4 regions of the Desulfitobacterium sp. LBE genome follow, and region 1 is predicted to be linked to each of the others. Evidence: riboswitches for the same ligand, from Rfam matches in the RefSeq annotation. Region 1 holds a riboswitch; each other region holds the start of a gene.
What was found. A riboswitch is a leader RNA that binds a small molecule or an ion and turns the genes downstream of it on or off. The one in region 1 is predicted to bind cobalamin.
Positions count from the first base shown of each region.

Region 2: linked by a shared signal. The riboswitch ahead of DESLBE_RS04125 (ABC transporter substrate-binding protein) and the one ahead of DESLBE_RS00365 (ABC transporter substrate-binding protein) in region 1 are both predicted to bind cobalamin.
Region 3: linked by a shared signal. The riboswitch ahead of DESLBE_RS09270 (MotA/TolQ/ExbB proton channel family protein) and the one ahead of DESLBE_RS00365 (ABC transporter substrate-binding protein) in region 1 are both predicted to bind cobalamin.
Region 4: linked by a shared signal. The riboswitch ahead of DESLBE_RS09305 (HAMP domain-containing sensor histidine kinase) and the one ahead of DESLBE_RS00365 (ABC transporter substrate-binding protein) in region 1 are both predicted to bind cobalamin.

Region 1 is NZ_VLKD01000001.1:72,074-79,899, reverse strand. It holds gene DESLBE_RS00380 (GNAT family N-acetyltransferase) at 1-47, opposite strand, end outside; gene DESLBE_RS00375 (AarF/ABC1/UbiB kinase family protein) at 152-1,828, opposite strand; gene DESLBE_RS00370 (ATP synthase subunit B) at 1,821-2,117, opposite strand; cobalamin riboswitch at 2,257-2,400, shown strand; gene DESLBE_RS00365 (ABC transporter substrate-binding protein) at 2,514-3,482, shown strand; gene DESLBE_RS00360 (iron ABC transporter permease) at 3,565-4,602, shown strand; gene DESLBE_RS00355 (ABC transporter ATP-binding protein) at 4,604-5,383, shown strand; gene DESLBE_RS00345 (C40 family peptidase) at 5,528-6,301, shown strand; gene DESLBE_RS00340 (peptide chain release factor 3) at 6,503-7,826, opposite strand, start outside.
Region 2 is NZ_VLKD01000001.1:825,381-833,206, forward strand. It holds gene DESLBE_RS04110 (ABC transporter ATP-binding protein) at 1-346, opposite strand, end outside; gene DESLBE_RS04115 (ABC transporter permease) at 359-1,174, opposite strand; gene DESLBE_RS04120 (ABC transporter permease) at 1,171-2,166, opposite strand; gene DESLBE_RS04125 (ABC transporter substrate-binding protein) at 2,168-3,739, opposite strand; cobalamin riboswitch at 3,917-4,098, opposite strand; cobalamin riboswitch at 4,182-4,365, opposite strand; gene DESLBE_RS04130 (hypothetical protein) at 4,416-5,213, opposite strand; gene DESLBE_RS04135 (ABC transporter ATP-binding protein) at 5,207-5,905, opposite strand; gene DESLBE_RS04140 (GntR family transcriptional regulator) at 5,902-6,273, opposite strand; gene DESLBE_RS04145 (RNA-splicing ligase RtcB) at 6,487-7,689, opposite strand; gene DESLBE_RS04150 (flavin reductase) at 7,786-7,826, opposite strand, start outside.
Region 3 is NZ_VLKD01000001.1:1,952,015-1,959,840, forward strand. It holds gene DESLBE_RS09260 (InlB B-repeat-containing protein) at 1-5,372, opposite strand, end outside; gene DESLBE_RS09265 (DUF2149 domain-containing protein) at 5,406-5,717, opposite strand; gene DESLBE_RS09270 (MotA/TolQ/ExbB proton channel family protein) at 5,668-6,342, opposite strand; cobalamin riboswitch at 6,478-6,654, opposite strand; gene DESLBE_RS09275 (AraC family transcriptional regulator) at 6,884-7,786, opposite strand.
Region 4 is NZ_VLKD01000001.1:1,963,211-1,971,036, reverse strand. It holds gene nifV (homocitrate synthase) at 1-427, shown strand, start outside; gene DESLBE_RS09325 (NADP-dependent isocitrate dehydrogenase) at 459-1,670, shown strand; gene larA (nickel-dependent lactate racemase) at 1,794-3,071, shown strand; gene DESLBE_RS09315 (sodium:solute symporter family protein) at 3,179-4,606, shown strand; gene DESLBE_RS09310 (DUF4491 family protein) at 4,865-5,149, shown strand; cobalamin riboswitch at 5,328-5,475, shown strand; gene DESLBE_RS09305 (HAMP domain-containing sensor histidine kinase) at 5,730-6,845, shown strand; gene DESLBE_RS09300 (response regulator transcription factor) at 6,921-7,607, shown strand; gene DESLBE_RS09295 (4Fe-4S binding protein) at 7,634-7,826, shown strand, end outside.

The sequences.
Region 1 (7,826 bases):
AGTTCCAGAAACAGTTCCCGATCCCCTTCTTGCATTGCTCTAATCATAACATGACAATCTCCTATGTGATTTGCTTATGGTATTGATTATAGCAAAAAAGACCAAACTTGGCATGCCCGTCAGTGCTCTATAACACTTAAAACTCGCCGTACTAAAACCTTCCTGAACGCAAAATGGATACCAGCAGCAGAATGAACATCATGGCCGCTACTGTAAAACCAGCCTCAATAGCCGGTATCCGCCAGAAGACCAGGGGTTCCTTGCCTAAGGCGGAGGCAATAACCAAACCGCACATAATAATGCTGAAGGACAGCAATAAGATACTGAAAGAGAGCTGATTGCTGATCCGGTCCAGCTTCCGTATAAAGGCGGCCAGTTCGGGTAAATAAATCTCCACCCGTATCTTTCCCCGCTGAATGCTGCTGAAAATCTCCTTAGCTTGTTTAGGGAGGTTTAATAAAAGATCGAAGTATTCCCGGAAATGCTTCCAGGTCTTTTCAGCGAGAAAAGCGGGATGAAGCCGTTCCTTAAGGAGCTGCTCACCGAAAGGTTCGGCAATATCGATGATGCTGATCTCGGGATCCAACTGCTCCACGATTCCTTCCAAACTCAGAAGGGATTTACCCAACAGGACAAGATCGGCAGGAATAATAATCCGGTGTTTGTAGGCCACCTTAAACAGGTCATTGACGGCACTCCCCAGATCGACTTCACTCATGGGCACATCCAGATACTTCTCTCTTAACCCATCCACATCCCGATACAATACCTTGGGATCCAGATCCTCAGGCACGATCCCCATGGCAAACACAGCCTCCACCATGTCCTCCGTCTTCCGCCGCATCATCCCGATGACCAGTGAAGCAAAATGATCCTTCATATCAGAAGAAAGCCTGCCGATCATGCCGAAATCGATTAAGGAAATCACCTGTTTGGGCAAAACAAAGATATTGCCCGGATGAGGATCCCCATGAAAAAACCCCTCGATTAAGATTTGCTTGAACATCGCTTTAATCAGATTCTCTGCCAGTTCCTTCCGATTATAGCCCAAGGCTTCAAGGGTCTGGAATTGGCTGAGCTTGACTCCCTGAATGTATTCCAAAGTCAAAACTTTTTTGGTGGAGTATTCTTTATAGACCTTGGGAATGTGAATGGAGGAATCCCCTTGAAATTGCTTTCTGATTCGTTGGGCATTATTGCCTTCAATTTCATAGTTTAACTCATTGCGCAAGGAATTGGCGAATTCCTCCACCATATCCCGCACATGATAAAGGGCGGCCCAATCCATACGCTTTTCCGCCAAAGCAGCCAAATCCAAAAGTATTTCCAGATCCGTCTCGATCTTCTGGGCAATATGGGGGCGCTGGATTTTTACCGCAACACTTTCCCCTGATTGGAGAACGGCACGGTGAACCTGGCCAATCGAGGCTGCGGCCAGTGGCTCTTCCTCAAAATGCCGGAAAATATCCTGAGGCGGGGCCCCCAACTCGGCTTTAATAATTTGACTAACCTCGGCAAAAGAAAAGGGCGGAACTTGATCCTGCAATTTTTCCAGTTCCGTAATGAGGTAATCGGGAATAATATCCGGCCGGGTGCTGGCTATTTGTCCAATCTTCACATAAGTAGGCCCCAACTCTTCTAAGGCGTTACGCAGGCGCTGACCGAGAGTTATGGGATCCACCTCTTCCTCCCGCCTCCGCATCCGTCTGGAAAAAGAGATAAAATTAATAAGCCCCATCTCTTCCAGGATGAGGCTGAATCCATTACGGGCCAATACCGTGGCTACTTCTTGGTAGCGATGAACATGACGAATTTTTCTGCTAATCATGGGTCCGGCTTTCCAATTGAGCGATGCGGTTTTCCAGCCTCTCGATGTCTGCTTTGGTTGGAAGGTTAAGCTCCGCCAGGATTTTTTGCACTTGCTCCTTAAGCTTGACCTGAATCTCATTCTGCTGATCCTCGCCCTTTTGGACCAGCTCATTCATTAATTCCTTGGACTCATTGGCGGACAGCTCTCCTTTCTTTACCAACTCATCCACGACCTTCTCAATTTGCTCTTTGCTCACCACAGCGAAACCTAACCCCAAGGCTAAACCTTTCTTGAGCATATCTTTCATGCTTACATCCCCCTGCCGTGAATTGAAATCTTCATCCTTAGTATTTACGCGGTTGCTGAAAACCATTCTTTAATCACCAGGAAAGCACGCACTAAACAAACCTTGGCATTACCGGACGAATGCCTTATAATTGTCTTAATTCAATACACTAGGATTAGGTACTCAATCCTTACCGGAAAGAGTTAAAAGGGAAGCCGGTTCAATTCCGGCACGGTCCCGCCACTGTGAATTGAGTGAGTAATCACTCTTAAGTCAGGAACCTGCCTAATCATCAGCGACCCTCCTCGAGGACAGGATACGGCGCTGCAAGAGTTTACTAATGCAGCAAAAACCTTTTATCCTGGCGATAAAAGGTTTTTCTTGATCTTTCCACTTCAACTCGAAAGGAGCATAAAAATGAATAGAAAAAAACAGGCATTCACACTGCTGATAACCCTATGGGTGACCTTAGTTTTGCTCAGCGGCTGCAATTCACCCTCACAGCAAGGTGCCGCTCCTCCCGAAGCGCCCTCAGGGCAAGATACCATCCAGACTACAAGTTACCCTTTAACCTACACAGATGATACAGGTGTGGCCACCACTCTGGAAAAGGAACCTCAACGCATTATCTGTCTGGCTCCGCCTTCCACGGAGATCTTAAGCGCTCTGGGCCTGGATCGCAAGCTGATCGGCTTAACTGTGTACGATAATTACCCGGTGGGTATTCAGGAGAACGCAGAATATATTTTTGAAGACAGTTTAAACCCCAATCTGGAGCAGCTCATTCAGCTCAAACCGGATTTGGTCGTGACCGGAATGCATAAGGACAGCTTTATTAACTCCCTGCGCAGTTTGGGGATACCTGTCGCTCATTTAAACCCCCAAAGTCTGGAAAGCACCTATCAAACCATTGAGGAACTAGGATACATTACCAATACTCAGGAACAGGCCCAGGCTGTGCTCCAGGGAATGAAAGCAAAGGAACAAGCCATTGCCGATAAAGTAGAGGCCATCAAGGAAGCTGAGCGGGTCAGGGTATGGATTGAAGTGGATCCAGGTCTTTTTACCGCCGGTGCAGGAACCTTTCTTAACGAACTCATCACCAAAGCAGGTGGCATCAATATCGCCAGTGATGTCCAGGATTGGGCGCAATACAGCGAGGAGCAGGTGATTGAGAAGAACCCTCAGGTTATCCTGAGCACCTACTCCTACTACATGGATAATGTGAAGGCCACCATCGCCGCCCGCCCGGCTTGGCAAGCCATCGATGCTGTCAGCAATGACCGGATTTACGATCTGGACAGCGATATGGTGACCCGCTCCGGTCCCCGGATCGTCGACGGCTTGGAAACCATCGCTAAAGCCCTTTACCCGGAGCGTTTCTGACTCTTTAGCCCTTGGCAAGGGTGGTCTTATCATCCGTATGGGGAGAGAGCTATTGACCTAAGTTAAGGAGGATAACATAAAGATGAATTCCCGAACTTTCCCCAAAAGCATACCCTGGATTTTGGGCTTATCCTTGCTCCTGCTTCTTTCCGTTGTCATCTGTGTGATGACCGGCTCCGTCTCCCTGCCTTTTCATCTGACCTGGAAGATCATTTTAAACCATCTGCCTTTTTTGAGCTTTGACCCCAGCTGGTCCTCAGCCCAGGAATCCATCGTTTGGAATCTGCGCCTGCCCCGGGTCTTTTTAGCCCTCATCGTTGGGGCCATGCTGGCAACCTCGGGAGTGGCTTTTCAAGGAATTCTGCGCAATCCTCTGGCTGATCCCTATATCCTGGGGGTCTCCTCCGGAGCCGCCATTGGCGCCGCCTCCGCTATCCTTTTTTTTCGCAGCTTTTCTTTCTTCGGTCAATCGGCCCTGCCCCTCTTCGCCTTTGCCGGAGGGCTTATTTCTCTGGCCTTTGTCTTCTCTCTATCCAGACAGCATGGTCAGTTTGAACGGGAAACCTTAATCCTGGCCGGTGTGGTAGTGCAGGCTTTGCTGAGTGCTTTTCTCTCTCTTCTGATTGCCGTTTCCGGCGAGCAGATGCAGCAGATTATCTTCTGGATGATGGGCAGTCTCGCCAACAGCAGCTGGCAGAATGTCCTGATCCTTCTCCCTTATTTTCTGCTCGGCTTGGCCTATCTTCTCTTGCAAAGCCGGGAGCTGAATGTCATCGCTTTAGGGGAAAGAGCGGCCACTCACCTGGGAATCAATGTGGAGCGCAAGAAAATTGCCATTCTCATGGTCGGTTCCTTATTGGCCACAGCCGCAGTCTCCATGGTGGGGATTATCGCCTTTGTCGGTTTGATCATTCCCCATCTCATGCGCCTCCTCGTAGGACCTGACCACCGGATTCTCTTGCCGGTGTCTACTTTAGCGGGAGCAATCTTCCTTTTGTGGTCGGATACCATGGCCAGAACCCTGCTCCAATCCCAGGAGATTCCCATCGGAGCGATTACAGCCTTTGTCGGCGCACCCTTTTTCGCCTATCTTTTAAAAAGTGGTTTAAGGAGGGGTTAGGATGAACCTGTTCGAGATTCAGAACCTTAATCAACATTATGGCTCCTTTGCTGTGCTGCGGAACCTCTCCTTTGCCATCAGCCAGGGAGATATGTTTGGCATTATCGGCCCCAATGGCAGCGGCAAATCGACTCTGATCCGTACCATCAGCGGTCTTCAGCCTCCTACTTCCGGTAAGGTCCTGCTAATGAGCAAGCCTCTTTCCTCCCATACCTCAAAAGAGCTGGCCCGCCAGATTGCCGTTCTGGAGCAGGAGGGTACCCCTGCCCTGCCCTTTACCATAGAGCAGATCGTATCCATGGGACGCTATCCCTGGTTAAAACCTTTTGCCGACCTGGGCTCCCATGATAAGGCTGTGGTGGAGAACATACTCGTTAAACTCAATCTTGGGCCTAAACGCTCCCAAAAAGTCAGCACCCTGAGCGGCGGTCAGCGCCAACTGGTCTCTCTGGCCCGGGCCATGGCTCAGGAGCCCCGGATACTTATCCTGGATGAACCCACCACCTATTTGGATATCGGCCATCAATCCTTAGTCATGGATCATGTCCGTCAATGGCATGACGAGTTAGGCATCACTGTGATTATGGTCTTGCACGATTTAAATATAGCGGCTCAGTATTGCGACCGGATTCTCCTTCTCGATCAAGGGGAAATCGTTACCTGGGGTAAAAAGGAAGACGTGCTCCGGGAAGAAACGTTAACCCAGGTCTATAAAACGGATTTAGTTCAAGTTCATCATCCCAAATTAGGCGTACCTCAATTTCTCTTAAGCGAAAAGTAGTTCCACATCTTAACAAAACCTGGTGATATAACCAATCATCCTCTAAGGACACCGTGAAAAAATTATCTTATACTGAGGACAACCTGTCAGATTGCGATGGGTTGTCTTTCACTTTTGCGTCGTTTACTTTGAAAGGAGAACTTTATGAAAAAATTTATCAATAAACTTTTCGTTTCTCTTCTAGCCTTGGGGTTTTTCGCCACTACCCTCTTTGCTTACCCGCAGACCATGGCAGAGCCCGGTACAGCTCAAGATCTGGCTTGGGTTGAGGAAATGGCCCTTGCTCCCCAAAGCGATACTGTTGAAAGCGATCTTGAAGCTGTTCTAGCCTCCAGAGAACTGGCCAGGGCCGATGCCGACAGACAAGCTGCAATCGGAGCAGCAACCGGTGAAATTTCCCGTGGGTCCCAGTCCAGCTCTGCACCCTCACAAGCCCCGAAAAGCACTGCTTCCAGCTCTTCTGCCACTTCTGACAAGAAGTCTGCCGCTACAAGCAAAAGCACCGCCAGCGCCGCCAAAGCTTCCGTCAAAACCAGTGCCTCCAGCACTACCTCCAAAGCTACTGCCGTGATCAACACGGCCAAAAAGTATATCGGAGTGCCTTATGTTTGGGGCGGCACTACGACCAGCGGCTTTGACTGCTCCGGATACACCCAATATGTCTTCGCTCAGCATGGCATTTCCTTGCCCCGGGTATCCAGGGATCAATATAAGGTGGGCACGGCCGTTTCTTACAGCAACCTGAAGGCCGGGGACCTGGTCTTCTTCTCCTTGGATGGTGATAAAGTCATCGACCATGTGGGGATTTTCCTGGGCAATGGACAGTTCATTAATGCCTCCAGTTCAAAAGGAGTAACCATTTATACCATGGGTTCCTATTGGCAATCCCACTTCATTGGAGCAAAGCGCGTATTTTAGAAGGTTGCGACCATGTATACCCGAAATTCGGAATCGATTACGAATTTCGGCAGACCCTGTCAAGGGGATTCTTAACGTAAGTTCATAAAAAGGGAGCATCGCCGGGCTACTGCAAAACGTAGCTTTCAGGCAATGCTCCCTTTGCTTAAAAAGAGACTCGAAGCTGACTCTCCAGGATTTTGGGTCTGAGGGCATAAGCTTCTACTCCCTGATCGGCTGGGGATGAAACTCTACTCCATAGCGCTCGCTTAACCAATTCGCCTTCCATTTGTCCAGAAGCAGGACAGCATAATTTTCATCCTGATCCAAGACTACCATACTCATGCTGGATTCCTTAAGAATACGAATCTTTTCTTCATCCTTAGGTATCCATTGAACCATTTCGTAAGGCAAATTGTTGATTTGGACCTCTACTCCATACTCATCCCGCAGACGGTATTCCAGGACTTCAAACTGCAGTTGGCCCACGACTCCGATCACGGGAGCCTCTACCCCAATATTCAAATCCCGGAAAACATGGATGGCCCCTTCTTCTTGAAGCTCCTGTATTCCCTTGATAAATTGCTTTCTTTTCAAGGCATTGGCGATGCTGACCCGGGCAAAGTTTTCCGGACTGAAAAACGGCATGGCCTCAAATTCAATACCATCCTTTTCCGCCAGAACATCACCGATGCGGAGTACTCCGCTGTCATGAACCCCAATGATATCTCCGGCATATGCCTCGTCCAAAATGGTCCGCTCCTGGGCAAAGAGCTGCTGAGGCTGAGCCAGCCTCATTTTGCGATGGGTCCGATTATGAATGACATTCATTCCCCGTTCGTATCTGCCCGAGCAGATGCGAATGAAAGCAATACGGTCCCGATGCATGGCGTTCATATTGGCTTGAATCTTAAAGACAAAGCCCACGAATTGTTGACTTGCCGGCTCTAAAATCCCTAGGTTGGATTGCCGCGGGGCGGGAGCCGGGGCTAATTTCAAGAAGCTGTCCAGGAAATTGGGCACACCAAAATTATTCAAAGCGCTCCCAAAGAACACGGGAGTGACTTCCCCCCGATCCATCCGCTCCTGGTCAAAGACATTCCCGGCCATATCCAAAAGTTCGATTTCCTCCCGGAGTCGCTGCAGCAAATCTTCCCCGATCCATTCTTTGATCCAGGGATCGTCAATGTGACCTGTTTGCCGTGTATCATCATGGCCTTTGCGCAATCCGTCGGTAAAGCACTCCACCTGACCCGTTTGCCGGTCATAAATTCCTTTAAAATCAGCTCCGCCGCCGATGGGCCAATTCATGGCATAGGCTTCGATGCCTAAAACTTTCTCCACTTCATCCATCAGATCGATGGGGTGCTTCCCCTCCCGGTCCATCTTGTTAATGAACGTAAAAATGGGAATCCCCCTGCGCCTGCAGACTTCGAAAAGCTTAATGGTTTGTGTCTCCACACCTTTCGCCGCATCGATCAGCATCACAGCACTGTCGGCAGCGGTTAACGTGCGATAGGTATCTTCACTGAAATCCTGGTGACCC
Region 2 (7,826 bases), 750 kb from region 1:
CGCCAACACGCATCAACGGGTCAAGATAGGCCACGGATTGGGGAATAAAGGCAATTTCCTTCCCTTGCAGCTTTTCCCGATATTCAGGGGTCAGCTCTTGGTCTTTATAGGCCATTTTACCACCAACTTGGGCATTGTAAGGTAGAATACCCATGATAGCATGAGCAAGCAAGCTTTTCCCTGAACCACTGGAGCCGACTATGGCCAGAATTTCCCCGGTACGAATCTGAACACTCAAATCAGCAATCGCCAGGGTTGTTGTTTTTTCCAATGAGGCATCATAACCCTCAAAGGTTACCGAAAGCCCCTGAACATCCAAGATAACGGTCTGCTTAGCTTCAGCCACTCTCTAAACCTCCTACTCATGAGCCGCATAGGGATCGATTAAAATTTTTAAATAGTCGCCTATAAAATCAAAGAGCATGACAACCAAGAGCAAAGCTAATCCGGGGAAAAAGGCCAACCACCACATCCCCGTAGCCAGATGCTTCATTGATTCAGATAAAACGACCCCTACTGCCGGAACTTCCAAAGGTAACCCATAACCAAGAAATGTAATTCCCGCCTCATGCAAAATGGCATGGGGAAAAAGTAAAATCAAGCCAACCAGATACTGGGGAAGAACATGAGGAATGATGTGACTGGCTGCCACATACCAAGGGCTTTTTCCCAAAGCGCGGGCAAGTTGAACATAGTGGGCTGATCTTACCTGCATGACTTCGGCCCGGATTACCCTGGTCAAACTTGGCCAATGAGTTACCGCAACCCCGGTAATAACTCCAACTGCTCCGCCCCCCAGCGCAATCGAAATCAAAATCAGCAGAATCATATGGGGAATCCCCATGCAAAGATCAACCAGCCAATTAACCGCTGTATCTATCTTGCCGCCAAAGACAGCCGATAAACTGCCCAGCACAAGGGCAATAACCGAGCTGACTGTTGCCGCCAGCAGCCCAACGCGTATGCTCAATGAAAGTCCGGCCATCGTCCGAAAAAACATATCCCGCCCCAAGTAATCGGTGCCAAAGGGATGCTTCCATGAAGGCGCCTGACTTCTAAAGTCATAGTTCGGCGCATACAAAGCAGAGTCCATCAGAATCCCCCCGATGGTAATTGCTGCTAAAACCAAGAGACCGCTCCCCATAATCAGCATAATTTTTCGACGGCGATTCATGACGAGCCTCCTTCCCGGATTTGAGGATCGACAATCCCATAGATCACATTGGCCAGGAAATTTCCCGTAAATACAAAAAGCACACTAAATAAGGCAATACCCAGCAGCAAAGGAGCATCTCCTTTCAATCCGGCATGGGTAGCCGCGTTTCCCAGACCAGGATAAGAAAAAACCTTCTCCGCCAGCACCGACCCGCCAAACAGTTCACTGACCGAAGCGAATTGCAGCGTTATGCCGGGCAAGGCGATATTGCGCAATCCGTGACGCCTAATAATCTCCCGGGGTTTTTCCCCCCGGGCTTTAGCAAAAAGGACATATTCACTCTTAAGTACGTCAATGAACTTCTGACGGGTATGAAGGGCAATGCCGGCTACACCGGTAATGCTCAAGGTTAAGGCAGGTAGAATCAGATGATAAATTTTATCACCTAGAGTAACCTCATGGGCCAATTTATTGATGGGGGCTGCCAATCCTAAGGGAAACCACTGTAAATAGACAGCAAAAACCATTAAAAAGAGTAAGCCCAGCCAAAAAAGCGGTGTGGATGCCAATATCAAACAAAACGTTTTAATAAAGCGGTCGATCCACTTCCCCTTATTCACGGCAGCGATAATGCCCAAAGTAAACCCCAGCACCCCGGACAACACCCAGGCTACTCCCATCAAGGCCAGCGACGCCCGGAAACGCTCGCCGATAACCTTCGCGACAGGCTGGCGATAAGTGATAGATTCGCCCATGTCACCCTGAAGGACATGGGTTATCCAGATGCCATAGCGCTCTACAGGCGATTTGTTAAGACCCCAATGTTCAGCGATATTCGCCCTTTGCTCTTCGGAGACGTGGGCATCACCCAAATAAGCGTCGATCGGATCAATCGGCGACAGCGCAATAAGCATGAAGCTGATTAGACTCACGGCCCCAAGCAGAGTCAGCATCCGTACTAAAGTACTGCTGAAATAGCGCCCCAATCCTTTATATACCGTGGTACTCATACTACCAGGACCACTCATTCATATTTTCTACAATGGAAATCCCCTGCCCCCGGGTTGGCAATTTCTGCAAAGAGAGGATCTTCAGCCCTTCTTTGACAAGATAAGTGACTTCCGGACGAACGATCCACAAGTACGGAATATCCTTTTGCGCAAGAGCCTGGCCTTCCTGCCAGTATTTATTTGCCTCGTCAGAGTTCGTTGCCGCAAGGGCTTTTTGGATAACCGCATCAACCTCCGGATTGGTATAAGAAGCCGGGTTGCCGATAACCGCTACACCAATTTGCGAAGAATCATAATAACGATAGAATTCTATGGGATTAGGCTGACCAAAGACCCAGCAAGTCGGTAAATTCCTCGCTTCCCGGCATTCCGACCAAGGTGCGGATTTGGGGATAATCTGTATTCCCAGCTTTTTCACATCTTCTGCCAGAGCAACGACCGTATTATAACGCGCCAGATCATTGCTTCGTCCTGTTATCACGATTTCCGCCTTAATATTATTTTTCTCCCGGATGCCGTCCCCGTCAGTATCTTTCCAGCCGGCATCTTCCAAGATCTTTTTCGCTTCTTCAACCTGGTTGTCTTTAAACATGTCGCCATTACTCCAGGGAAGTTCCTTCGCCGCTCCATAAGTAACTTGCCCAAATCCGTTCAAAGCGTTTTGGGTAATGAGCTGCCGGTTTATCCCAATGTTCAAGGCTTTGCGAATCGCCGGATCACTTGTGACATTATTGCCTACTTTTTGCCCTGAAGGGTCGGTCGTTTCCGGAATCGTTGGCAGGTTAATGGTAAAAGCATCCATGGCGGACATTCTATATAGTTTCATTCCGTCAACCGGCGTGCTGGCAAATTCAGATTCGACAAGCACCAAGTCCAACTGCCCTGATTTCGCTGCCGCCAGAGCCGCATCTTCATCCAATTTTAAGATGGTTACTTTCTTAAACTTCGGTATTGGGCCGTAATAATGTTCATTCGGTACCAGGATCAACTTCTGATCAACTGCAAATTCGGCAACTTTCCAGGCACCGGAGCCCATCGGATGATCCCCATAGTTTTCATTATAGAGATGCTTGGGGACAATTCCCACCTCGCTTAGATTAAAGACAAACGTAGACCAGGGGGCTTTTAAGCGGAAAACAACAGTACTTTCGTCTAAGGCTTCAACTGAATCTAGCATGGTCAGATCCGCAGCGGAAGCTTTACTTTTGGTTGTTTCAAAAGTAAAGACCACATCTTCCGAAGTTAAGGGATGGCCATCAACAAATTTTGCATCATTGCGGATCTTAAAGGTGTACGTTAATCCATCGGTACTGACATCATAAGAGGTAGCCAAATCATTGACCAATTGGTTATTTTCTTTGACTTGCAACAAGTGACTGTGAAATATATCCGGCGCCCATACGCCATAGCCTGTGGTCGGATCAAAACCGCCCGCTACTAAATTGACCCCAGCCGAAATAGTAATCTCGTCTTTTATGACATTTTCTGTGATATTTTTTCCGCCGTTAGAAGCAGAACAGCCCACCATCAGCATTAGTCCGGCGAGCAACAGCAATAATACTATTTTTCTCATATGGCCTTCTCCTTTTATTCTTGATTTTAATAGCATGTTATATCAACTGGAATATGGATATTTCGCTATCCATTTTCACCTCCTTATGGCGAAAGAGTCTCCCCAATAATAAATCTCCCTGCAATGATGCAGGGAGAACTTACCTTGAACAAGCCTAAAAAAGCCTTACTAGTGTACTTAATCAGCTTTCTAAAAGGCAGGTCTTCTGGCTCTCGTGTCATCCTCCTCCCACGCCTTCCCATCTCTAAAAAAGACAGTGACATTCTGGGGATTCGTCTCCGATTACAGCGGCGGATCCGCACCGGACTTATACCGGTTTCCCTATTCTCCCTATGGGCACCTTAAGCTATGTATTCGGTTTTAAAGCAAACAAAACCCATTTTCGCTAAGAAAATGGGTTAAAGCACAAGTGCAACCGTCATATCCCTTTTTCCGCGAAAGGCGTAGACAACCAGTATTAGGCAGGTTTCCTGACTTGCGGGTCTTTGCTTTCTTTCTCCTTCCCGGATAAAACCAGTGGTTATAAAAGAAGCTCTCCGCATACAGTGGCGCGACCGTCCAGGAATTTCACCTGGTTCCCTATTATCCTCCGATAAATCAGAGGCACCTAAAAACTGAATATTTAATTCACTTATATTGTTTATAACATATATTATGACAATTAACAACCCAAAGATCACTCGAGATTCAAACGCTTCTTCAAAATAGTATTGGTGATGGCGAAGTAAGCAGCCGTGATCAGTGCCGACTCAATCAGTATGAAGGCAATGAAAAGGTGGATCTCCGTGTGCATAGTGAGAAAATTCCCCGGGGTAATATTCCAGGCATTGCCATGCCCTATTATAAAACCAATCCCCATGCTGATCATTTGGGTTAAGGTATTGAGTCCGATAAAGGCAGCAAAGGAGGCCAGAATACGGTGCTGATTAAACAGGTGGCCAACAGCAATCGAGGCGTAGAGGATTAAAATGGCCGATGCCAAAATGAGGAAGATCCCGATCACAGCCTCGACGGAATACAAATAAACCGATGTGCCCAGATAACCCCATAATGTGCCAAAGAGTTGGGTCAGCTCCCTCATAATGTGCTCCCAGTCCCCTGCTTTTAAAGCGATGAGTATGATGGAGAGCATGGCCACGAAGAAACTGATCACTAACCAAAACATGGAGATCAGCATCTTACAGACAATGTGCTGCCAGGGTTTGACAGGGAGAGTGAACATCAGGTAGCCTTCTTCAGAGAGAAGATTCTTATAGAAACGCTGAATCGTCATAATCAAGGTCATAACAAAGATACCGGCCATGATAAAAATATAAACAGCCATACTGATGACCGCCGGAGCCTGCCAGTGGTGGCTGGAACTTACTCCCAGCATGAAGCGGTTAATCAGGGCGAAAACCAATAAAGCCAGGTATAAGGGCAGGAAAACTCTTCCTGTGGCTTTCAACTCATATTTCATCAACTTACTTAGCATTTGAACACCTCCCGGAATAAGGCATCGACGGATTTACCTTTTTCACTGCGGATTTCATCCACTGTGGAGGTCAAGACAACTTGACCTTGATTGATAAAGACAACATAATCGAGGATATTTTCAATTTCAGAGATAAGGTGGGTGGAGATGAGAACAGTTCCCTTTTCATTGTAGTTGCTGAGAATGGTTTTCAGGATATAATCCCGGGCTGCCGGGTCCACTCCGCCGATAGGCTCATCTAAGAGGTAAAGATCCGCTTCACGGCTCATGACCAGGATGAGCTGAACTTTTTCTTTGGTGCCCTTGGACATGGTCTTAAGTCTGTCATGAGGATTGATGTTGAGGTTTTTCAGCATCTCGAAGGCCTTTTCCGGCTTGAAATCCTCATAAAAGTCCTGGAAGAACTCAATGATTTCGTGAACTTTCATCCAATCATTGAGGTAAGTTTTTTCCGGGAGATAGGAGATTATTTTCTTGGTCCCGATACCCGGCTTTTGGCCATCGATCAGAATCTCGCCCCCGCTTGGGGTGAGCAGCTCATTGGCCAGTTTGATCAGGGTGCTTTTCCCGCTGCCGTTAGGTCCTAAAAGGCCCACGATCTGACCCCGTTCCAAAGTTAAGTTAATCGTGTTCAGGGCCACCTTGGTGCCGTATTTCTTGGTCAGCCCCTTGCATTCCAGGATTGGGTTCATTTCTTCATCTCCTCTGCCATAGTGTTGATGATGGTTAGGATCTCTTTTTGTTCAAAGCCCATCATTTTCATTTTTTCCAGAAATTCAGCAATTTGTTCTTTGGCTACTTGGGTTTTGGCCATCTCTACCATATGCGCATCCTCCGTTACCGATCGACCGCTGGTGCGGTGGGTTATAATCAATCCGTCCTCTTCCATTTTGGCTAAAGCTCTTTGCATAGTATTGGGGTTAACAGCCGCCTCTTGGGCCATATCCCGGACCGAAGGCAGTTTTGACCCCAGAGGGTATGCTCCGGAGAAAATCTTCAGCTGAATCTGCTCAATTAACTGGGTGTAAATCGGTCTGTCCGTCTTTAAATCCCATGACATGGTCTCACCTCTTGTCTCAGTGTATTATTGTATTAATTTCTTAATACAATAATACACTATTCTCTCTCGATGTCAAGATAGGTTATATACTTTGTTCCATCATTATATTAATAAGCAAGTGAACGGCAGTAAAAAGCCATGATCGGAAGGATAGTTCTCCCAATCATGGCTTAACTTTTCATGGCTTTACTTTATACTGAACTGAAGTCTCGTTCAATCCGCTGCTTTAAAATTATAAACCGGCTTAATCTGAGCCACGATCTCCACCGTATCGTGGATGTTTTTGATGATATCTTCCATGGGCTTGTAAGCTAAGGGGCATTCATCCAAAGTTTCTTTGTTGACCGATGTAGAGAATACCCCTTGCATCATTTCTTTATATTGGGTCAAGGTCAGGGAACTGCGGGCTTGGGAGCGGCTCATGAGGCGGCCGGCTCCGTGCGGAGCTGAATAGTTCCAGTCCGGGTTGCCTTTGCCGATACAGATCAGGCTGCCGTCCCGCATGTTGATGGGAATCAGGAGCCGTTCATCCTTTTGGGCTGAGACTGCGCCTTTGCGCAGAATCATGTGCTCTGTATCAATGTAATTATGAATGGTCGTGAACTGGTCCACGGCCTTGAGTTTCATCCCTTTAAGTATTTCATCCGCCATGGCTTTCCTGTTTAGGGCCGCGAAATGCTGGACAATTTTCATATCGTGGATATAGTCCTGAAAAAGTGCTCCCGAAGCATAGGCTAAAGCCTTGGGAACATCCGTTAGGACCTCTGCCTTTTTCCGTCTGACCTCTTTGGGAATTTCCTTATCCCGCCCTGCGGCTTTCAATTCGGCGATCAATCCTTCGATATCGGCCTTTGTGGACTTATTTAAAGCCCGATAAGCCTCCTCTTGATACAGCTTAGCTACTTCATTGCCTAAATGGCGGCTCCCTGAGTGAATTACTAAATAATAAATTCCCCGGCTGTCTTGATTGATCTCGATAAAATGATTGCCCCCGCCCAGAGTACCGATGCTTCTGCGGGCACGGGTTAAATTGACTTCCCTTTTGCATTTGAGATCATCCAAATCAATACTCTCATGAAAACGGTGCTCCTTATTGCGGATATTAAAGCCGCTGGGAATTTTCTCATAGATCAGCTTATCCAGTTTTTGCAGTTCAAGGTGTGAACCTTCAAGCTGGGTTACTTCCATGCCGCACCCTATATCCACACCGACCAAATTAGGCACCACTTTATCTTTAATGGTCATGGTCGTGCCAATGGTACATCCCACACCGCTGTGAACATCAGGCATGATGCGAATCTTGCTGTCCTTGACAAATTCTTGATCGCATAAGGTTTCGATCTGTTGGCTGGCTCCTGCCTCCATCGTCTCGGTGAAGACCAAAGCGTGATTGTATTGACCCGTGATCTTGATCATGGTTTATCCTTTCGCAGCTTACTCTTAACACTCTGTCTTCTATTTGAAGAATAGTACAGACAGCTTCCAATCGGAGTAAAGGTGACGGCAAACAAATTATGCTTGGACAAGAATTCTTTCGATCTCTACTACATACA
Region 3 (7,826 bases), 1.9 Mb from region 1:
GCGGCAGCAAAGATAACCTGATATCCCTTATCATCTTTTGGGATAAATTCCGCCGTGATCGTTATATCGGTACTCGGCATGGTGAAAGTGATATCCAAACCCGTCCTGCCTGGATCTCCCTTGCCGGGATCCCCTACGGCAAATCCGGCAGGGTCACTGATCCTGACTTGTTTCAACATTTGCTCCGCAGCGGGAACCGCCGTTACCTTCACCTGCTCCCCCGCCTTAAAATACTGATAATCCGGGATTAAGGCCAGACTGCCGCCGCCTGTTACCGTCCCGCGTACAGCCTTGTAGATCAGACCGTTGCTCTCATCTGCGATGATGGGATAGCCGTTCTCTTCTGTCCGCTGCTGACTCCAAATCCCTCTCCGGAATCCAGTCTGACCGCCGTCCAACAAATAGGCTACCTCTCCGCTGGTGAAGGCTTCCTTGCTTTGGAGCATCACATCCGCACTGTCCGCGTTACCTTTAGGATCAGTGGTCCAGTTATCGCTGCAATAATAATTATTCACATTGGTTCGAGAGTTCTTCCCTGTAATCGCACCCACGAAGGATCCCGTCGGCGTGCCGGAATAAGAGCCATAGTTGTAGCAATATTTCACCGCTGCCGAGGCGTCGCTGTTTTGCCCGGCGATACCCCCTCCGTTGCCTCCGGCATTGATTTGACCCAGGTTGTAGCAATCCTGGACAAGGCCGCTGTTTTCTCCGGCAATGCCCCCTACATTGGTGATGCCTTTAATCAAGCTCTCATTCCAACAGTACTGAATATTTCCGTTGTTTTTGCCCGCGATACCGCCGCCTCCACTGCCTGTTATCGTTTGTCGGTTCGAGCAATGCTGAATGTTACCATTGTTGTCGCCCGCGATACCGCCGATGTTGCCTCCCGTCACCGTCAGGACTCCTTCGTTGCTACAATAGGTCACTTGAGCCCCAGAGTTTACCGAACCGGCTATGCCGCCGAGGACGTCACACCCCGTAAGAGTACCCGTATTGCTGCAGTCTGTCACTATCACATTGGCACCAATTACCCCGCTGATGCCGCCAGCGTTCTGGCCGCTGGCGGCAACTGTTCCCTGGTTTTGGCAGTCACTTACCTTGCCGGACGCGATATAACCGACGAGGCCGCCGATGCCCATATCACTCTTGCCTCCGGTCACCTCGCCTGCGTTGGTGCAGCTGGTAAGCGTTGCTCCGTCCGCGTAGCCGATAAGACCGCCGACATAGCTGCTGCCGCTGATTTTGCTGTCGATAGGCGTACTGTCATCCACGGTATCGGCGACAACCTGACAGGCAGTGATGGCGGTGTTTTTGGCATAACCGACGATGCCGCCGGCATAGTTACCCCTGGTTTTAACCTTCCCTTTAACGGTCAGGTTCTTGATTTCCCCGCCGCTGGTATAGCCGAACAAGCCTTGATAGTCGGCATCCGTATCAATCAGCAAGCCGGAAATACTATGGACCTTGCCGCTGAGATCCTGACCGTTGAAGGTCCCCTTGAAAGGGTGGTCAGGGGTTCCGATGGGCATAAAACCCGCCGTAATGACAATATCCTCATCCAGAACAATCGTCTTGCCGGCAAAATCCACAGCCTCAACCGGTGTTTCGGCTATCATAACCGGTGTTCCGTCCATTTTCTCGCCGCGCACCAGTTCCGCCAGGCCGACCAACTCAGCGTCCGAAGCGATGTGAAATTCACTTTCGTTCGGATCATACCATGAGATATCACCTGCTACCGGCGTGACGAACATGTATTGAAGGACGATGTTATTGGTGCTTGAATCCGCTGGCATGGTTAGTATATAAGTGACGGTGCCGTCTTCGCCGCTTGCTTCAGTGACCATTTTTCTCGGTTCAAAGCTCAGCCTGAATAATTCGTATTCGGGATCGGGATTAATAACCACCTTGAAAGGGACCGTTGCACTGAGAGGCAAATAAACGCAGTCGTAGCTGTCACCGTCGATAAGGTCCGTGAATACTTTCTCCCCGGGCAGATCAAGTTCTACCGACCCCGCCGCCGTTGCACTGCCCCTCAGCGTCAGCTTATAGAATGAGTCCGGCGTGCCGACACCTTTCAGGATAGGGTAATCGTCCGTATCCCGCTGAGTCCATGTTTTATTGGCGGCGCCGGTCTGTCCTGCATCCAGAAGATAGGCCACCTCGCCATATTTGAAAGCATCGGCATTTTTGGCTGAGGGATCGTCGCTTGTACCTGCCACAAAGTAGTAAGAATGCGTTGCCTTTCCACTTCCCGAACCGAGAATGTTATTTACTCCACCGTCGGTTAAATTATAAGAGAAACAGGACGTGACTGCTGCTTTATCTGCACGAGAGCCGCAGATTCCACCAATCGTAGTTTTCCCTATCCCCCCGGAAACGCTGCCGGTATTGTAACAGCTTTCCACGGATGTCATTGCCGACGTTTCAATCCCTCCCACAACTCCGCCTACATTCTCGGCACCTGTTATCGTTCCTTCATTGCCGCATTTTGTAGTACATTTGTTGTAGCCTGATCTAATATACCCCGCTATGCCGCCCACATAATTGGCACCCGTTACCGCTCCAGTCTGACCATTGATACATCCTGTAAGGGTGCAGGAAGCGTCGTTCGGCTGAAAATAACCCACAATCCCGCCTATATAATTTTTCGTGCCTGTTATCACACCGATATTGCTGCATTGCTCAATCCTGCTAGTGAAACGACCGGCGATCCCGCCCATGTATTGCATTGCAGCTGTCCCGTCACAGAGTACTTCCCCGCTGTTCTCACATGATTTCAGGACATACTGTAGTGACTGACCACACCCCACGATGCCCCCGACATACTGATTATGGCCGATGATGCCACCCGAGTTCTTGCAGTTGGTAATCGTTACATTTTGAACGGTTATACCGGGCATTAGATTTCCAACTACACCTCCCACATAGTTCTTCCCCTCCACCTTGCCTGTATTTTCACAGCCGCTGATGGTTCTTTGGTTGGTGTCACCTTTGCCATTATTGTTATACATTGTACCTCCGGCAATACCACCAATATAATTAGTGGTGCCTGTAACCTGGCCGTTGTTGGTACAGCCGCTGACCAAGGACAAATCCCCGGCTCCCACTTCAGCTTTACAATTTATATAGCCTGCAATGCCGCCAATATACTGGTTAGTAGTTGTGCCCGTCCCTGTCACCGCGCCTGATTCGTAATTTGTACAGCCGGTAATTTTATACGTTAGGTTACCGGCAATACCGCCGGCGTGGGTTGTTGCGGTTGATACTGTACCGTAATTACCGCAATTTTCGATCTTTCCCGCCGCATCTGAGGTGCTGCCGACGATGCCGCCGACATACTTATTTCCCGCCACCGCACCAGGTTCCCCCGCACTGCCAAAAACACAGCCTATTAAGGTCGTACCGACCGCCTGGCCGACAATCCCACCGACATAGTCTTTGGCGCTGTAAACATTTCCCCTGACGGTCAGATTTTTGATTTCCCCGCCGTTGGTATAGCCGAATAACCCCTGGTAGTTTGTTGTGTTTTTCGGGTTCGCTTTGCTGCCCAGTTGGTAAATGATAGTGTTGTTATGTCCGTCAAAGGTTCCCTTAAACTGGTTCTCCGTATTTTTCCCATAATCCCCGATCGGTGTCCAATCCGTTGTCACCGTAATGGCGGACCCGGTCGTCGGTGCCAGGTCGATGACCTTGCCGGAAAAAGAATCCTGAGCAATCGATGACTCGCCATTTTTGGCCGTACCGTTAACGATATTAGCCAGGCCCACCAGCTGCGCTTCCGTACTGATGGTATAGGAGGAATCGCCAGCGTTGTACCAGTCATATTCAGCCGTCACTTGTCCCCAAAACCGGTATGTGAGCGCTACGTTGTGGTCCTGAAGCACGGCTGTGTACTGCTTGGTTGCGCTGTCATAGCCTGACACCGTTTCAGCAGGAGCGAAGACCACCTCATCCTCAGCAGCGGCACCTTCTTTGCTCACTGCCAGTTTGATGGAACTGCCGGCCCCGCCGCCGCCCGGCAGATAGGTGTATTTATCGCTGCCGTCACCGTCAAATATCCTATAGTTGTCACTCACCTGGGGTGCGACAAAACTTACCGTCCCTTGCTCATAAGGCGTTACCGGCTGCACCAGGGTCAGCTTATAAACGGAGTTCGTCCCAAAGACAGGATAGCCGTTATCCCCCTGGGTCCAGATTTTGTGATGCGGCATTGTGTCGCCGCCCTCCAGAAGATAGGCAACCTCTCCATATTTAAATGCCTCTTCGCTCTTAGCCTGTTCACTGTCATCCTCATCGTCATGGGTCAGATAAAAGCTATTAATTATTCCTGCTGTGCCGCTGCATAAGGGAGGAATCCTTTCCTCCGCCGCGCCTTTCCAATATGAAAAGCTGTTCGCGATCGATACCTTTTCTCCAGCGCCCCCTGCCAGACTGCCTGTTGTATCGGCTTTACCTTGAACCTTCGCCAAATTAGCACAGTTCCGAATAACCCCTGTTTCAATACTATCTCCAGCAGATACTCTTCCGGCAATACCGCCGGTATTACCATTTCCCATCACTGTCGCTTTGTTTATACACTGATCCAGCTCACCTCCGGCGAGAAAGCCGATGATGCCTCCCACATAATCGCCGCCGGTCACTGTTCCCTCTACCGTTACTTTTTTAATTATGGCATCTTTGGCATAGCCAAAGAGCCCCTGATAATCCTCACCAGCTTTGTCAATTGCAAGACCGCTGATCCTATGTCCATCGCCATCAAAGGTCCCGCTAAAAGGATTCTCCTCCATCCCGATGGGAATCCATTCCTCCACACCCTGCAAAGTTATATCCTCAGCCAATTTAATCGTCTTTCCGGTAAAGCTGATCGCGCTCGGAGTCGAACTTGTCGCAAAGCTCATCGCACTGGGAGTCGTACTTGCGCCAGAATCTATCGCACCCGGAGTTGTATTTACCGCGAAGCCCATCGCCCCAGATGTAGTACTTTCAGCGAAGCCTATGGCACCAGGTGTCGTTCCTCCGGCGACGCTCATCCCGCTTAAGACCCCTCTTCCCTCTGCTCCTGCCGTACCGTTAACCAACTGCGCCAAGTAGCGAAGTTCCGCTTCATTTTTTATAGTGAATGTTTCGGCATCCGGATCATTAAGATACCAGGAAGTAATCCCATCATCCTCGGCCTCTGTCCCATCCCCCATCAAAAACACCGGCTCAGAAGCTATCTCCTCTACTGCCGTCCTTTCCTCCGCCATAACTTCCACAGGTCCCGCACCGGACAGATCATCCCCATAGACAAAGCCGCTCATCGGCTGCAACACCAGAACAAAGCATAATAGCATACTTAAAAAAGAATAAATCCATCTCTTTTCCCTTTTCACTTAAATCTCCTCCCCAAATATGCCGCTGAAAAGTTATTCGGAAATGATATACATCCTGCCGGTTTTCGGATCTTCATACACCATGCCTTTGGAAGTGAATCCCTCGGCAAAGGAACCATCCTTAACGGCTTCTTCCAGGTCTTCAACCTCCACCAGATCGTCGGTGGAGATCACATCCTTCACCTGGCTCAAATCCACACCCCAATAGATAACAATGGACAGCATCAGACCGCAGGCAAAGACCAGCATGGCATCGACGAGATTGACAATACCGTCCAGGGGATTGATTTCTTCCCTATATAACCGTGATCTGCGCCCGCCCCTTAGGGCTCTGTTCCTGAGCATGGGCAGCCACCTCCTCCAGAACGCATTCCATGATCAGCTCAAAGTTGGTCAGGTAATCGTCATACCAGCGTTTGCGGATGTTGGATATCACATAGCTGACCGCGGCTGAACTGACACCGGCAATGGCCGTATCGAAAGCAATCGCCAGGGAAGCGGATAGGGTGGCCGTATCCCCCATTCCCAAAGCCACGATTCCGGGACCCAGGGGAATCAAAGTACCGAGCAGTCCGAACATAGGACCCAGCTTCGCCACCAGATCGGTAACCGCCGTCGTCCTTTCGTACTTACCCTCTTCCGTGGCCAGAAGTCTCTGGGCCGTGGCGATCAATGAGGGGTGCGGTAAGTTTTTTGACTCTATCACCAACTGCTGGAGAGCCTCCCGCTGCCGGCGGATCAGCCCGCTGCCCTCTATGGTCTTGCGCAAGCCTTCCGGACCGGCTCCGTGAATTTCCTTAATGAGGGTATAGATATCGACTTTCATCCGGCGTCTTTCCATAAACAGTTCCACCAGCAAGTCCCCTACCTGCCACACAGAGGTTATAATCAGAGCAACCAAGACGATCAGACAGGGCACCAGAATTCCCTGCCCGATTAAGTGCAATGTTTCGCTAAGCCAATGTTCCATCTTCTTTTATCTCCTGTCTCTTCTTAAAATGAAAAGGAGCCGATACATCCGGCTCCGAAAATAAATGACTTAGCTGTTAAAATGACTCTTCCTCATTCAACAGCAAAGCTGCTCACATACTTCCCCCCCGAAAGATTCGTGATTTTTGAACAGGGCAAGTCTCCTGACTCGAAATCATCCTCATCCCTTGCCTTCCCGGCTCCAGCCAGTGGATCTTTTAAGGGACTCGTCCTTCATACAGTAGCGGGGCTGTTCCGGCTTCCCACCGGATTCCTTATTAATGCATCTGCAACCCTATTCAGTATTCAATTTTTGCATCCATATTAAGATTTTTCTTCGTTACATCCCTCCAAGGCCTGTCCACTTTGAACTCATTTTTGTGACAGGTTTTTTTATAATGTAAAGTAAAAAAGAGCCTGCTTTCGGCTCCGGTAAACATCATGCAACAAACAAAGATGTATGATACATCCTGACTTAGACTTGTCACATATGTTTCCCTCCGAAAACTTGTGAGTCATCTTATCCCTTATCTTTATATCAATTATCCATTCTCTTTGATCTTTTTCACGGGAATATAAATATTGGCAACGGCACTCATGCTGTCCATCCCGCCATTCTCATTCGTGTAGAACTCAAAGGCCAGCTTTTCCTGGTCAAAAATATAATCGCTTTCTTCAAACCATTCCTCAAAAATATATTCCCAGGTCTTTTGAACCTCTTGGCCAAAAGCAAATCTGTCATGGGCCAAATCCGCCGGACAGGTGGTGAACACTGCGTAATCGGCCCCGGGAACCTCCAGAGTGACCATTCCCCGGGGAACGTAAGCAAAATCCTCCACCACAGGCCCAAAAAAATAATTTAAATTGTCGCTTTCCTGGTCGGGTTGAAACCACAGGCCAATTTCATCGGCGATCTCCCCTTTGGCCAATTTGGCATAATCCTCTTTGCTGACGGAAGAAAAATCGGCATGGAGCCAGTAGGCTCCCAAATCGGAGACTTTTGATTCCCTGCTCTTGCGTTCATCCTGAGGGGATATAGAATATCCCACCGCTTTGAAGCCTTCCTTCCGCGCCATCTTTACCTGCATGCCCATTCTTCCTTTCTCTGCATGCTCATTGTGCTGAAGCAGCATTTTTTTATGGGCCCGGGCACTCATGCCAAATTCTTTTTGAAACGCTTTGGCAAAACCCGCAGACGTCTCAAAACCGGACTTTAAAGCGATTTCGGTGATCCGCCCTCCCTGTCCCAGGGCTTCCCGCGCCCGCTGCAAGCGCCGGCGCCGCAGGTATTCGCCAATCGACAGGCTGTTGCAGATGCGAAACACATGGCAGAAGTGATAAAAGGAATATCCTAAGAATTCCGCCAAATCCTGCGCTGTAATGTTCTCATCGAGATGGGCCTCGATATAATCGCGGCAGCGCTCCATATCCCTCTTATAAGGCATACTTATGCCTCCTTGTCTCTTCAGTATAGCAGGTTAAGAT
Region 4 (7,826 bases), 1.9 Mb from region 1:
GAAGTATTTGGCCGGAGTCGATCTGAAATTTGCCACAGAGCGTTTTGTCGAGGTTTCAGAGTTTGTAGCGAGAGCGTCAGGACGTTCTGTTCCTGCCTGGAAGGCTATCGTGGGCAGCAATATGTTTGCCCATGAGTCGGGGATTCACGCTGACGGGGCTTTGAAAAATCCCCTCACTTACGAAGTGTTTAAACCGGAGGAAGTGGGCCTGGAGCGCCAGATTGTGATTGGCAAGCACTCGGGAACTGCGGCCATCAAAGCTAAGTTCCGCAATGAATACGGCAAAGAGATTTCCGAGGAAGAAGCCAATGAGCTGCTGGCCCGGGTAAGAGCTTTTGCTGTGGATATGAAGCGCTCCCTTTTTGATAAGGAGCTCATGTATATTTACGAAGATTTGCATAGGGAAAAAGGAAAATCGTCAACCTAACCCAAAGTGGTTTTAATATAAGGAGGAAGCTATGACTAAAATTCAAATGAATGTCCCCCTGGTGGAAATGGACGGAGATGAAATGACCCGGATTATCTGGGACTATATCAAGGAAATCCTGCTTTATCCCTATATTGAATTGAAGACCGAGTATTATGATCTGGGTCTGCAGAAACGGGATGAAACCGATGACCAGATCACCGTTGATGCAGCCCTGGCCACCAAAAAATATGGGGTAGCGGTTAAATGTGCGACGATTACACCCAATGCCCAGCGTGTTGAGGAATACAATCTGAAGCAAATGTGGAAAAGCCCCAATGGAACGATTCGGGCCCTGCTCGACGGAACGGTCTTTCGCGCTCCCGTCTTGGTAGAAGGGATCAAGCCTTTGGTCACCACCTGGAAGAAACCGATTACCATCGCTCGTCATGCCTATGGCGATATCTATAAAAATGTGGAGTATCGGGTGGGTGGTCCCGGCAAGGCGGAGCTGGTTTTCTCAGGTGAACATGGGGAGGAATCCCGTCAAACCATCTGTAACTTTGAAGGCAAGGGAATTCTCATGGGCATGCATAACCTTGATAGCTCCATCGAGAGCTTTGCCCGAGCGTGCTTTAATTATGCCCTCGATGTAAAACAAGACGTGTGGTTTGCTACCAAGGACACGGTCTCCAAGCAATATGATCATACCTTTAAAGATATTTTCCAGGAAGTTTATGACAAGGAATATAAGGAACGCTTTGCAGCGGCTCAGCTTGAATACTTCTATACTCTTATTGACGATGCTGTGGCTCGGGTTATTCGCTCTGAAGGAGGCTATATCTGGGCTTGTAAGAACTATGACGGGGATGTCATGTCGGACATGGTAGCGACTGCTTTCGGAAGCTTGGCGATGATGACTTCGGTATTGGTTTCGCCCGAAGGGAATTTCGAATATGAGGCGGCCCATGGTACGGTAACCCGTCACTATTATCAACATCTTAAGGGTGAAGAGACATCCACCAACCCCATTGCGACGATTTTTGCCTGGACAGGCGCCCTTAAGAAACGGGGAGAGCTGGATGGTTTGCCGGATTTAGCCGACTTTGCCGCTCAGTTGGAGGAAGCCTCATTAAAGACCATCGAAGCCGGAATTATGACCAAGGATCTGGCTCTGATCTCGGAACTGCCCAATATCAAAACCGTCAACACCAAGGATTTCCTCGAAGAAATTAAGAAAACTCTCGATACGCTCCGCCCATAGGCCAAGAGGAAAGGTTCCCCTATCTCTGCCTGAGATAAGGGGCCTTTCCCTTATCTTAGGCTGATTCAGTGCTCAATGACAGGGTGCAAAGGAATCTGAGACTTTGAGAAGGAGGGAAAATGTGTGAAGAAGGAATATCAGTTCAAATATGGTGAAGGTTATCAGAGTTTTCTGCTCAATCCGCAATATGTTATTCAAGAGCTCCATGCCAAAGCGATTCAACCTGTAGAGGATGTGGTTAAGGAAATCGGGAGAATTCTTGATGACCCCATCGCTTCTGCGCCTTTCAATACCCTTTTTAAAGCAGGGGATAAGGTGACGATTGTGGTCAGTGATATCACACGTCTGTTAAAGCTCCCTGACTATCTGCCCACGATTGTGAATCGCTTGAATAGTTTAGGCATCCCGGATGAGGATATGCTGATCCTGACGGCTACCGGAACTCACCGGGGACAAACTCCTGAGGAGAAAAAGAAGATTGTCGGAGAGGAGGTGTATGCTCGAATTGAGGTGGTGGATCATGACTGCGATCATTCGGAGATGGTGTATGTGGGAACAACCCCGCGGGGAACGGAAGTCGTTGTTAACCGCTTAGTTGTGGACCGGAAGGTTATTCTCACCGGAGGAATCGTTCATCACCTGATGGCAGGCTTCGGTGGCGGGCGCAAGTCCATTATCCCCGGAGTAGCAAGCCGGAAGACCATTGCTCAGAATCATCTGCATTCCTTAGACCCCAACGCTGAGCAGTCTAATCCACTGATTGGGGTAGGAGCACTTATCAATAACCCTTTACATGAAGATATGGTGGATGGGACAGGTCTTGTGAATCCTGATTTTCTCATTAATACCATTATGCATACTGATGGCCGGATTGCTAAATTTGTGGCCGGACACTGGCTAAAGGCTTGGGAAGAGGGCTGCGCATGGGCTGATGAGAACTATGGCGTGCCGATTGATAAGCAGGCCGACCTCGTCATTGCCAGCTGCGGAGGCTTCCCTAAGGATATCTCCCTCTATCAGAGTACCAAGACCTTATTTAATGCGGCACTTGCCGTCAAACCCGGCGGTACGATTCTTCTTCTGGCTGAGTGCCGGGAAGGCGCCGGAGCGGATGAGTTTTTCGGATGGAGTGAACCCCTTAAAGAGAAAACCCTTGATCCGGAGCTGCGTAAAAATTTTACCATTCCCGGCTACATCTTCTATGCTGCCGTGGAATCGGCCGCTAAGGCAAAAGTCATTCTCTACTCGGAGATAGAGTCTGAATTGGTTAAACCTATGGGAATGATCGGGGCCAACTCCTTCGCAGAGGCGATAGAATTGGCTGGGGTTGATCAGGAAAATCAGGATGTGATTTTAATGCCCTATGGGGGAGCAACCATACCGCTGTATCAAAAGAGATAAGGGCAAAGTAATGTGTAGTTATAAAAGGTGAAGTACAGAAGTTCAGTAGGAAACTTATGAAAATTTAATAGGGTGATTTTTAATAATTTAGTAGGATGGTGGCGGAGATGTTCAATATTCCTTTGCTGATTGTGATTCTTTATATTTTTGCCTTATTTGGAATAAGCTTTTATGCCTCAAAACGGGCCAAGGGAACGGAAGGGTTCCTCCTTGCCGGCCGTCAGATGACGACTCCCCTCATTGCTGTGTTGATTACAGGTTTAGCCATCGGCGGAGCTTCCACCATCGGTGTGGCGGAACAGGCCTATAATGTAGGTCTTGCTGCCGGCTGGTATAATGTGGCCTGGGGGGCAGGGGCAATTTGTATGGGAATTTTGGCGGCCGCCAAATACCGTAGTATGAATATCACTACAGTTCCCGAAATGTTTGAGAAGTTCTATGATGTCAAGGGCCGGGTGATCTGTGTACTGAGTCAAATCACCATTCAACTGGTCATAACATCCCTGCAATACCTGGCAGGGGGAGCGATCCTGGCTTCCTTGCTCCCTTCCGTGTTTACTCTGCAGTCGGGAATTATTACCAGTGCCATCGTTTTCATTGGCATTACTTTTGTCGGAGGAATGTGGTCTGCCGGCATTTCGAATATCCTGAATGTGGTTTTAATCTATCTGGGCATAGCCATAGCGACCATTGCTACCCTCATCAATCAGGGAGGGATAGCCCAAATCGCTGTCAAGCTTCCACAGGAGGTGCCTTATTTTCATTGGGTGGGTGGTCTGGGGTGGATTGCCATTGCCAGCTGGTTTGCGGTGATGATGACCCAAACCATGTCCCTGCAGGGTACAGTGCAGATTTCCTTAAGCGCTAAGGATGCCAAAACTGCACGGAATGGGTTTGTCATTGGGGGACTCCTGATGCTGCCCATCGGTTTCCTGGCCGCCTTGATGGGGATTGCCGCCAAGGGAATGTATCCGGATATGAGCGCGACTTTGGCGCTGCCCCAGATGATCATGTCCTTGCCGCCGGTTCTGGCCGGAATTACTCTGGCTGCTCTTTGGGCAGCGGACGTTTCCACAGCGGGAAGCTTATTGTTAGGCTCTGCGACACTGTTCTCACAAGATATCTATAAGCGCTTTTTACGCCCGGGCAGCGATGAGAAACATTTAATGTGGGTGACGAAGTTTTCGGTGATCGCTTTAGGTGCTCTGACCTTTATCTTAGCTTTAACGGTCAGTGGAATTCTGAAGACGATTATGATCGGGCTCAGTCTGACCACGGCCTTTACCATTGTGTTTTTATTCACGGTTTTTGCCCCGGGGCTTGCCCGGAGGAACTCCGCTTTTTATACGAATCTCGTGGGGATTGCCGTCATTGTTTTGTGGCAGTTTATCCCGGCGGTACGGGTGTTCCCTCATGTGATTTATTTGGAGTGGATTGCTTGTTTAGTGACGTTTTTACTCGTGCCTATCTTTGACAGACAGCCTATTCGACTTGGAAATAAGGAAGCTTCTGCATTAGGGCAAACTGCCAAGTAGGGCTGGAGTGTTGTATGTGTATAAAACCGAGGCTGGGCCTCGGTTTTTTGGTTGTCGGGAAGCAGTATTTCCGGAAGCCATTGAGCGTACTATACTAGTGACAAAAGAGAGCTATGGGATTAAAATAAACTTCTAGGACTCTGTGACTCTTGAAATTCTCAGTCCTGCGGAAAATTTAACCGCCGGAAATGTGAAGAACTAGGTGTTAAAGAGTACTGGGCATTAACGGATTAATAAGTCCGGAGGGAGGGGATTCAGATAAGTTTTCAAGGTGTGATCATCGGGGCAATGGCTTTTATCATCATCGGCGTGTTTCATCCCATTGTCATCAAAGGTGAATACTATTTCGGAAAAAGGATCTGGCCATTATTCTTGGTTGCCGGGATAGTCTTGATAGGCGCCTCTCTGTTCATCGCGAATAATATGCTTTCCGCCATCGTCAGTGTGACAGGCTTTTCCTGCCTCTGGAGCATCCATGAAATTTTTGAGCAGGAAAAACGGGTGAAAAAAGGTTGGTTTCCGGGTAATCCGAACAGAAGGTAAGTGGAAAGCCTGTCTTTGCATTTCTGTTTGGCTGCAGACTGGCTACAGGTCAAATGTTGCAGCGCTGCATCATTTGGCTTATATTCAACGGCTGGGCTCAAATTGGGGTGAATTGACTGTAGATTCTCAAAGTTTTAGGTGTTTACCCCATCTGTACTATGCTATAATGGCCGTAAAACTGAATCATGTCAAAACAGGTTTCGGAAGATGGAGCCATCTTTGATTAAAGGGGAAGCCGGGTGCAAGGCCCGCACGGTCCCGCCGCTGTAAGAGAGGAGTCTTTTCCTGCTCAAGTCAGAAGACCTGCCTGTTTTATGCCTATGACTCTCTACGAGCGATAGAGGGTATTGAACCGGGTTTAGGGACATAATAAAGAAATAAAGCAAAAGCTGGCTGCCGCGAAGAACGTGGCAGCCGGCTTTTTTTGCAGAAAGGGGCAAAAATATAAAGATCCTTTTTGATTTTTATAAAGTTTTTATAATTGGTTTATAAGATATTTAAAATAATAAAGTAAAATTAAAACAGGTGGATTGATGTTAAGGGTTATTTTAGGTAGAGGTTTCAGGAAGAGGGTGATGGATTGAGACCAGATAGAAAGTTTCATAAATTGTATCATGAGGAGTTTCATAAGGGCAGGCAGCACGGGGAATTTCGGGAATTGCGCAGGTCCATGAAGTTTCTGCGCCCGGTCGGCGTCCTTTTGAATTTGCTTCTTTTATACCTGCTCTTTCAATGGATCGGGCTCAAAGCCATTGCTGTATTTTTTGCCTTGATCCTCATCACCCGGGAAATACTCCAGCTCGGTTTTTTCCGGCGTCTGGAGAAGAGGGTCTTTAAACCGATGGAACAATTGAAGCAGGGCTTTGATGAAATCGCCAAAGGAAATTATCAGGTGTCAATTGAGCCGGAAGTCGAAAATGAATTCACGCAGCTGATTTACGCTTTTAATGAAATGGCTTTTAAACTGCAGGAAAGCGAAAGAAGCAATCAGGAGTATGAGAAAAACAGAAAGACTCTGGTGGCCAACATCTCCCATGATCTAAAAACGCCGATTACCTCGATCCAGGGCTATCTGGAAGTAATTCTTGAGGGGTGCGTCGGCGAACCGGAAAAAATAAAGCGTTACCTGGAGACGATTTACAGCAATACTGCCTATATGAATAAGCTGATTGACGATCTGTTTTTGTTTTCCAAGCTGGATCTGGACAAAGTGGCGATGAATTATGAAGTCCTGAGCATAGGCGCTTATCTGGACGATTTGGCCACCGAGTTAAAATTTGAGTTTGAAGAAAGGCAATTCAAGTTTTTCTATCAGAACAGAACGGATCGGGACTATGCGGTCACTATTGATGGGAAACGGGTGTATCAAGGGATCCGCAATATCATCGATAATGCCATGAAGTATGGGCCGGAGCAGGATTTAAAGGTGACAATGGAGCTATATGTTCAGGAAGATGATATCTGCATCGACATTGCCGACAATGGCCCGGGAATTCCGGAAGAGCAGCTGCCCCATATTTTTAACCGCTTTTACCGGCTTGACACGGAACGCTCCAAAGATTTCACAAGTACGGGACTGGGTTTGGCCATAGCCAAAGAGTTGATTGAAGCCCAGGGGGGCACAATCTCAGCTGCCAGCACAGACAGGGCCGGCTCCCGCTTTACCATAAAGCTGCCTATTAGTAAATCATCTTAATAAATCCTCTCAATACTTTGCTCCGCGCGAAATAGTGTAGTTCAATCATGACAATAGGATGGAGGGCCTATGGCAATGAAAAATATCCTGATCATCGAAGATGATGTCAATATTGCCGAACTGGAACGGGATTACCTGCAGCTTAACGGCTACCAGGTCGATATCGTCCTGGATGGAGCAACGGGGCTGAAGAAAGCTGTCTCCGGGACTTATGATATTCTGATCGTCGATTTAATGCTGCCCCAGCTGGACGGGTTTGAGATCATTAAAGAAGTCCGCAAGAAGTTGGAGATTCCCATTATCGTCCTGTCGGCCCGCAGTGAAGATATTGATAAAATCAGGGGACTGGATTACGGTGCCGACGATTATTTGACGAAACCTTTCAGCCCCGCGGAGCTCATGGCCCGCATCCGATCCCATTTGAAACGATACGAACGTCTGACCGGTAAGCACCAGGGCATAGAGGTGATTAATCACCGTGGGCTGGAAATCAATACCGCCTCCCATAAAGTCTATGTCAATGGCAAAGAAGTTCAGTTCACCGCCAAGGAATACGAACTCCTGCTCTTCTTTGCTTCCAACCCGAATATACTTTTCAGCAAGGAGCGCATCTTTGATCTGCTTTGGGGGGCAGAGTACTACGGGGATCTGGCAACCGTCCCGGTTCATATTCAAAAGATCAGGAAGAAAATCGAAAGAGACCCGGCCAACCCGGAATATATAGAGACCGTCTGGGGAACCGGCTATCGGTTTAATCCGTAAAATTTAATTTAGGGGAGTGTTGGTTTATGAGTGTAAGCATTAATTTAAATCGGTGTGATGGCTGTGGGTTATGTATCAGCCAATGTCCGGCTAAGGTATTGGAATTAAAAGAGGTTAAGCAGGCCGATTATAATCAGCTTAATATGATGGGAAAATTAAAGATCAGAGTCAAGGGTAATTCGAGAGCCTATGTCAGCAATGAATCCGCCTGTACAAGGT